DNA from 2 places in the Holdemania filiformis genome. Region 2 is predicted to be linked to the other one. Evidence: riboswitches for the same ligand, from Rfam matches in the RefSeq annotation. Region 2 holds a riboswitch; the other holds the start of a gene.

Region 1 (3,906 bases), on a different contig from region 2:
AAAATGGAACTGGAAGACGGTTATCTGACGATTGCGGCCGCCCGCACAGCTTCCAATGAAGAACGCAGCGAACAAGGCAAGCTCGTTCGCCAGGAACGCTTCAGCGGCAGCTGCACCCGGACCTACTTTATCGGTGAGGAAATGAATGTCGAGGATATCAAAGCCCGTTATGAAAACGGCGAACTGAAGGTCTTCGTTCCGAAGAAGGATCCGCAGGCGCTGCAGACCAAGAAAACCATTTCGATCGAATAACTTCTCTGAGCGATCAGAGTTCAGATCAGGCAGAATCGCATAAGTTGAAAACAGAAAGAGGTGTGATGTATGAGATTACTACCGAGAATGATGTTTGACGACTTCTTTGATGACATGTTTGATGAACCGCTGCTGCACCGCAACGCAGTTACGGCGATGCGCTGCGACATCCGTGAGAAGGACGGCAGTTATTTGCTGGATATCGAGCTGCCGGGCTGCAAGAAGGAAGACATTAAAATGGATTTGGAAGACGGCTATCTGACCGTTTCCGCCGTCCGTGATACCAGGAAAGAAGAAAAGGATGATCAGGGCAACATTATCCGTCAGGAACGGGTTCAAGGTTCCTGCTCCAGAAGCTTCTATGTCGGCAAAGCCGTAACGCCGGAGGATATCAAAGCGCATTATGACAACGGCGAATTAAAAATTGTTCTGCCGAAGAAGGATGCGCCGGCTGTGGAAACCAAGAAAACCATTATGATTGAATAACCCGGTCTTTGAATCAGCGGATCTCAAGTTCCGCTGATTTTTTGTATGATCCGCAGAGGAACGCTGAGGCGGAAGTCTTATATAAAAACGAGGATCGGTCCGCCAGGGTTTCGCACAAATTATAAATACGGATCTCTACTGTCAGAATAAGGAAGAATTGACAGAATTTGACGATTGTCTATCGCTTCCCAGATCACCTTCAGCTATACTTGGACTGTAAACAATAGAGGAGGGAGAATCAGGTGAATACAATCGAAATACTGGTCACCTGCCTGGCTTTGTCGCTGGACTGCTTCGTGGTGATGATGGCGCGGGGCGCGATGATGAATCCTCAGGAACATCGCCGTTCGTTGATCAACAGTTTGATCTTTGCGGGTTCCAGCCTGCTGATGATCGTGTTGGGGTCGCTGGCGGGTTCCCTGATCAAAAGTCAGCTTGTGCTGCATGTCAATCAAGTGATCGCCGCGCTGATCCTGTTTGCGCTGGGCTGCTTCCTGCTGATCCAGGCGTTTCGGCAGAAAGCGATTGAAGAACGCCATGACGACAGTTTTAACTACAAGAAAGTGCTGATCTTGGGATTGATCACCAGCGTCGATGTGTTCCTGTTGGGGACCAGTATGACGCTGCTTCAAGCGGACGCTTTCCAGGTCTGCCTGATTTCAACGCTGGTCACACTGGCCTGTGTGGAATTGGGACAACAGATCGGCTATCGGCTGGGACTGGCCTATCGCCGGACGATTTTCACAGCCGGCAGCGTTATTCTCTTTTTGATCAGCCTTAAGGTTCTGTTCCAGGTGCTGACGCATCTGCGCTAGGGGGGACAAGTATGGAAAAACGGGGGATGATGAAACGCTTTCTGGCAGAAAGCCTGAAAGAACTCATGCTGCAGAAAAGCTTTGAAAAGATTACAATCAAGCAAATCTGCGATAAGACCGGCGTCATCCGCGCGACGTTTTACAACTATTTCGAGGATAAGTACGCCGCCTTAAGCTATATCATCTATCTGGACACCGTAGAAACTGCGCTTCCTTATATAGAGAAAAGGCAATTCCTTCAGGCGGTTAAGGCGATGCTCGATAATTTCGTAGAGAATCGGGAGTTTTATCAGATCGCTTTCCGCATTACCGGTCAGAACAGCTTTGAAGATTTGTTTGAAGAAAACGTTCAGCAGCTGTTCACTGAGATGTTCCGCCGGTATGGCCGGCCGGAGAAGCTGGGAACAATGAGCGAGGAAGAACTGGCGGGCTATTTCGGCAACAGCCTTTGTTATACGGTCAATCACTGGCTGTGCCGCAGCCGCGGCATGGACAGTGAAACCTTTTTGAAACAATACGGTTCCGTCGTAACCAGCTCCATCTTTGATTTTCTCGATATGCCCCAGGGCGGTGGAAATGGAGCCTGAATCCCGGGCTTTTCATAAGAAATTCCACATTCTGAGAAGCGATACGGAAATGGAGGAAAACTTCATGGAAGAAGGCTTGACACAAGCGTGGAAGCGTGATAATTTTTAGACAGTTAACCGACTGACGGAAGTGGAATTGACCACAGGGAAGTTAATGCTAAGCAGAGCCGACCGTCTGGGCCATGAAGGACCAGCAGTGCGGCTTTTTTTCGTAAAAGGAGGAACAAAGATGAAAGAGTATCAGCTGAAATACGGATGCAATCCCAACCAGAAACCAGCCAGCGTCGAAATTGAAGAGGGCGATCTGCCATTTACAGTTTTAAATGGCCGGGCGGGTTATATTAACCTGCTTGACGCTCTGAATGCCTGGCAGCTTGTCAAGGAATTAAAGGAGGCCACCGGGATGGCCGCCGCGGCTTCATTTAAGCACGTATCCCCGGCGGGTGCAGCGATCGGCCTGCCTTTGGATGAAACGATGAAGAAGATCTACTTCTGCGAAGGAATTGAACTGACGCCGATTGCCAGCGCGTATATTCGCGCCCGCGGCGCTGACCGCATGTCTTCCTACGGCGATTTTGCGGCGCTGTCTGAAGAATGCGATGAAGCCACGGCCCGGTTCTTATCTAAGGAAGTTTCTGACGGTGTAATCGCTCCGTCTTACAGCGAAAAAGCACTTGAAATTTTACGCGCAAAACGCAAGGGGACCTATCTGGTTCTGCAGATGGATCCGAACTATACGCCGAAACCGATGGAAAGCAAGGAAGTTTACGGCGTGCGCTTCCATCAGCAGCGCAACGATGTGAAGATTGACGAAAGCCTGCTTCAGAATATCGTGTCTGAAAATAAGGAATTGCCGGAGGGTGCGAAGCGGGATCTGTTGATCGCGATGATCACCGCAAAATATACTCAGTCCAATTCCGTCGTTTATGCGAAGGACGGTCAGGCGATCGGAATCGGCGCCGGGCAGCAGTCCCGCATCCATTGTACGCGGATGGCAGGCAACAAAGCGGATATCTGGTATCTGCGTCAGCATCCGAAAGTGCTGAACCTGCCATTTAAAGAGAAAATTCGCCGGGCAGACCGCGATAACGCGATCGACGTCTATATTTCCGATGAATGGGAGGATCTGCTGCGCGAGGGCAGCTGGCAGGAAGTCTTTACGGAAAAACCGGAAGTCCTGACAGCGGAAGAAAAGAAAGCCTGGCTGGCACAGGTCAGCGGCGTCTCCCTGGCTTCTGACGCCTTCTTCCCATTCGGCGATAATATTGAACGGGCCCGCAAGAGCGGCGTCTCCTACATCGTGGAGGCCGGCGGTTCAGTCCGCGATGATCATGTCATCGACACCTGCAACCGTTACGGCATCGTTCTGATCTTTAACGGTGTGCGGCTGTTCCATCATTAAAAAGAAGTTTTTTCTTTCCTTCTTAACGTGAAGCTTTTCAGAAGCGGGAGTTAAGAATCATACTGTGTAAAAAGCATTCAGCGATCTAGTGAGTCGAGGATATCTTGAAAGTTCCGGTTAACAGGGGGCTGAAGGATATCCTTTCTTTCTGTTGATCGAGGGGAAGGCATGGCATTGGGATTGAGACTTGAACAAAAAAAAGACCTGATCGGAAGAAATTTGATGAATAGAAAATAAGCAAGCACCGTCTCATGGAAGATGGAAAATGCAAGAGAAAAAAAGAACAAAGCAGCAGAAACGCCTTTGATAAAGGGGAATGAAGAATGTCCGAAAACCGAGGTGAAAAAAACGTAAAAAAAATTAA
Region 2 (3,906 bases):
GACTATCCGCAGGCTCTGTGCGCAGAAATGGAGGCGGCCTCGATCGCTCAGGTGTGCGCGCATTACGGCGTACCGTTTGTCGTCGTTCGCTCTCTGTCGGATATCACGCTCAAGGAAGGCAATGAGATGACCTTTGAGGAATACGCGCAGAAAGCGTCGGCCCGCTCGGCTAATTGGTGCGAAAAGCTTGTTGTGAAGCTGGCTGAGCGCTCATGAGCGAAACGCTTCGATTTTGGCTTGAGCGGATCATGACCGTGGAGTTCTGGGTCGAGGCGCTCTCAGCGTTTAAGGATCTGGGGCCGCTGGCGCCGATCTGCCTGGCTTTCGTGGAATCGTTGATCCCGGCGCTGCCGCTGGTGGCGATTGTCACGATCAATATCAGCGCTCACGGCGCAATTTTAGGTTTTTTGTATTCCTGGGTGGGAACGACGCTCGGTTCACTGATCGTCTTCCTGTTCTTCCGCCGGATTGTCAAACGCAAGCTGATGCCGTGGTTCAGCCGCAAGGCGTCGATTCAGAAAGCGCTTGACTGGGTGGCTGACCGCAACGCCGCCGTTCTGTTTATTCTGGTGTCGCTGCCGTTTACGCCCAGCTCGTTTATCAACATCGCATTCGGTTTATCTGATTTTGACGAACAGAAGTTCATCAAGACGCTGATCGCCGCCAAGCTGATCATGATGCTGGGGCTGAGCTTGTTCGGCAAAACCCTGAGTATATCCTTTACCCGGCCGGTCTATCTGATTTTAGCTGTTGCGATCCTGGCCGCGTTGTACCTCATCTCCGTGCATTTCCGCAAGAAGCACGGATTATGAATCCTGTACTCATTAAAATGAAACGCAAAGATAAAAACGCAACGTAAGCGATCCCGCTTACAGAGCCGGTAGGTAGCCCGGCCCCATCGCAAGATGGAAGTAACCTTCCCTCCTTCGGGTCGTCCGTTCTTTGTTCATAACTTATCATGAAGGAGGAATCGTTATGAACAAAAGTTCGATTTGTCTGACCGTCTTTTTTGAGGACCCTTTCTGGGTCGGCATTTTTGAACGGCAGGCGCAGGGAGCACTGACCGTCTGTAAAGTAACGTTTGGGGCGGAGCCGAAAGACGGCGAGGTCTATGACTTCGTTTTAAGAAACTATGCGTCGCTGCGTTTCAGCCCGGCCGTCGCCGCGCCGGTCAAAGCGCATGCTGAAAATCCCAAACGTGCCCAGCGCCAGGCCCGCGGGCAGATCCGCCGGACGGGGATCGGCACAAAGGCGCAGCAGGCGCTGAAGCTGCAGCAGGAACAACTGAAAACAGAACGTCAAACGCAGCTTCGGCAGCAACGCGGGCAGGAAAAAGAAAATCGGTTCGCGCTGAAGCAGAAGCAACGAAAAGCGAAGCACCGGGGAAAGTAACCCGGGCTGGAATGATCAAAAAAAGGATGCCTGATTTCATCCGCGGAGACGCTCTCCGGGAAATCAGACATCCTTTTGCTTTTGTTTTAAGCGATGCCGGGAAAATTGGCCGCTTATGCGTGCTTGTTGACGATGCGGGTTTCCGTTTCGCCGCTTTCCAGATCGATCATGCGGACAAACAGGGAAACCTTGTTGTCCGGATTCAGATTATCCCACAACAGCGCGGTCAGCGCGTCGAGCGAATCCGGGATTTCCACGCGCTTGGGTTCACCCTCAAAGCTGGGCAGCGGATCTCCGTCATGCATGTAGGTGTGGATGAAATGGCCTTCGCCCGCCAGCGGATTTTCGTATGCGAAGGTGTAGCGGTGGCAGGACTGCGGATTGCCGTCGCTGCTTTTTAAGATCGACAGCGCATAGTTGAACTTGCCGTTTTCGATATGCAGAATTCCGGAGATCCGCGGCGTGAAGTTCGGTCCGTCCGGCTCGAATTCCCGGCTGCGCAGCGCTTGTTCAAACGTCAGCTGCCTGTCCATGCCGGCGTAGATCGTATCGGTCTGATCGCCGTTGGTGACGATTGTCTTGTTGCCCAGAACGCGCACCGGGGCATAAATGATCAGCGACGGATCGGTCAGCTTCGAGGGATCGTAAGCCTGCGTGCGGATTCCCTGTCCGTCCGTGACGAAGATGCGGTTGCGGCTGTTTTCACTGCGGCCCATGATGAAGTACGCGGCCGCCGCTTTGCGGCCGTCCGGCGTCTTGCCCAGCACGATACCCCGGCCGGGGTAGGTGTTCTGTTGAAGATCGTCTTTGAGTGAGATTTTTTGCATAAAGTTTCCTCCCTAAATTCAACGGGAATGTCTCCCGGCCCAGGCGGTCGGCTGTTTCAGAATTGTGCTCCCTGTGGTTGTTCCACTGATCCGCCAGTCGCACATCCACCAAAAGTTTAGACTATTCTTACAAAAAAAACAAGCGCTGAAAAAAAAGAAAAGCCCTGAACTTTCAGGACTTATTCCGGTTGTTCGATCAATTCTCCCTGATCTTCGATTTCGCCGGTCCAAATGCCGTTGTCGATCATCCACAGCTTCAGGCTCTGGGCGTCGATTGGATCTTCCTTGTTCCAGCTGAGGACGTTGTTAATGGTCTGCGTGCCGTCATCGGCAACGCTCAGGGAAACAAACGCCGGATAGCTTTCAAAGCCCCATTGGCTCTTGAGCTTGGCCGCCGGATAATTCTCACCCAGACTGGTCAGATCATAAAATTCAAACGCGTCCAGCGCGGTCGTTTTCAGCTCCTGCGCTAACGGCTTGAAGACATATTCGTTGATATAAGCGCAATCATCGTTGTCCGGCCGGCAGAAATAGATATTATGCAGTCCCGGCTCATAGACCGGCTGAGCTGAAGCGACCGCAGGCGCCGCATCGTCGGACGGCTCTACTGAACGAAGCATGGCGGACGGCTGGGCGGCGTTCAGGTAGCTCTCTTCAATGCCTGTCGCGGCTTTCGGTTCCAGCGCCCGGTAAGAAAACAACGTAGCACTGCTGAGAAAAAGGAATCCCATCGATCCGATCATCAGTTTCTTTAACACATCATCACGCTCCTCAAATGCCCAATCATCATATCATGTTTCATTCCGTTTTGCAAATTCAGTCCCGCTGGAACAAGCATGGCGAATCTCTACCTTTGCGGCAAAGACGGGTCAGGTTCATTGTTTCGGCGAACTGAATTTGGTATAATAAGGACCACAGAGGTGAAGACCATGAATTCTAAGCGGGTCCGGTCGCTGCTGCTGTCAGCGGCGCTGCTTTTCGTTTTATTTCTAAGCTGGTTTATCGGCCGGTCGATTTTTGTTCAAGGGCCGTACATCAAGGACCGCAGCGCGGATCTGCGGTTGCATCGGCAGTTAATGGAAGCGATGCGTGCACCTGCGGGCGAGCTGGTCAACCGCTACGCGCTCAATGAGGTAACGTATATATCGCGCGTCACCTCGCTGTCCAGGCAATGGATCGTATGGTACGACGATCAGCTGAACATCAAGGCGCAGATGGAAGAAGCACAGATCGACGCGGCGCAGGCTTTAGCGATCGGAGAACAAAATGGAATCTCGGCTTCGGCAATTCAATTCGGCTGGGTCAAGGACCGTCCGGCGATCATTGTTGAGGACCAGAACCGTGAGCTGGCGCTTGACGCTGCAACGCTGGAAAAATTAATGTTGTATGAAAAGAGGTAAAGGATGAAGGCATGGTGGAAACAGCCGTATATCAATCGGCTGCAATGGATCCTGGAACATTACGAATGGTTTGGTTTTTCCGAGAAGGAAGGACTGGTCGTGCTGATGATCGAATATCTGAACACATGTCAGATCGCGATCACGCCGGCGCTGTTGGAACAGAAGACGGGACTGACCAAAGAAGCGCTGGACCAGGCGTTAAGCGTCTTGTGCGCGAAGAAATATCTGGAATTGAAAGCGGGCCGTTCCTCCGTCAGCTTCAGCCTGGACGGACTTTACAGCGCGGA

What was found. A riboswitch is a leader RNA that binds a small molecule or an ion and turns the genes downstream of it on or off. The one in region 2 is predicted to bind ZMP and ZTP.
Region 1: another riboswitch for ZMP and ZTP. It lies ahead of DWY25_RS09710 (phosphoribosylaminoimidazolecarboxamide formyltransferase); the one in region 2 lies ahead of DWY25_RS01610 (IMP cyclohydrolase).

The regions. Positions count from the first base shown of each region.
Region 1 covers NZ_QRUP01000011.1:41-3,946, reverse strand. Annotated here, with positions in the region: gene DWY25_RS09730 (Hsp20/alpha crystallin family protein) at 1-252, shown strand, start outside; gene DWY25_RS09725 (Hsp20/alpha crystallin family protein) at 322-738, shown strand; gene DWY25_RS09720 (manganese efflux pump MntP) at 981-1,553, shown strand; gene DWY25_RS09715 (TetR/AcrR family transcriptional regulator C-terminal domain-containing protein) at 1,565-2,140, shown strand; ZMP/ZTP riboswitch at 2,248-2,328, shown strand; gene DWY25_RS09710 (phosphoribosylaminoimidazolecarboxamide formyltransferase) at 2,370-3,542, shown strand; partial or broken gene DWY25_RS17870 (hypothetical protein) at 3,620-3,906, opposite strand, start outside.
Region 2 covers NZ_QRUP01000001.1:318,034-321,939, reverse strand. Annotated here, with positions in the region: gene DWY25_RS01625 (5'-methylthioadenosine/adenosylhomocysteine nucleosidase) at 1-216, shown strand, start outside; gene DWY25_RS01620 (TVP38/TMEM64 family protein) at 213-812, shown strand; gene DWY25_RS01615 (YjdF family protein) at 976-1,392, shown strand; gene DWY25_RS01610 (IMP cyclohydrolase) at 1,506-2,219, opposite strand; ZMP/ZTP riboswitch at 2,250-2,330, opposite strand; gene DWY25_RS01605 (hypothetical protein) at 2,399-2,977, opposite strand; gene DWY25_RS01600 (hypothetical protein) at 3,149-3,619, shown strand; gene DWY25_RS01595 (DnaD domain protein) at 3,623-3,906, shown strand, end outside.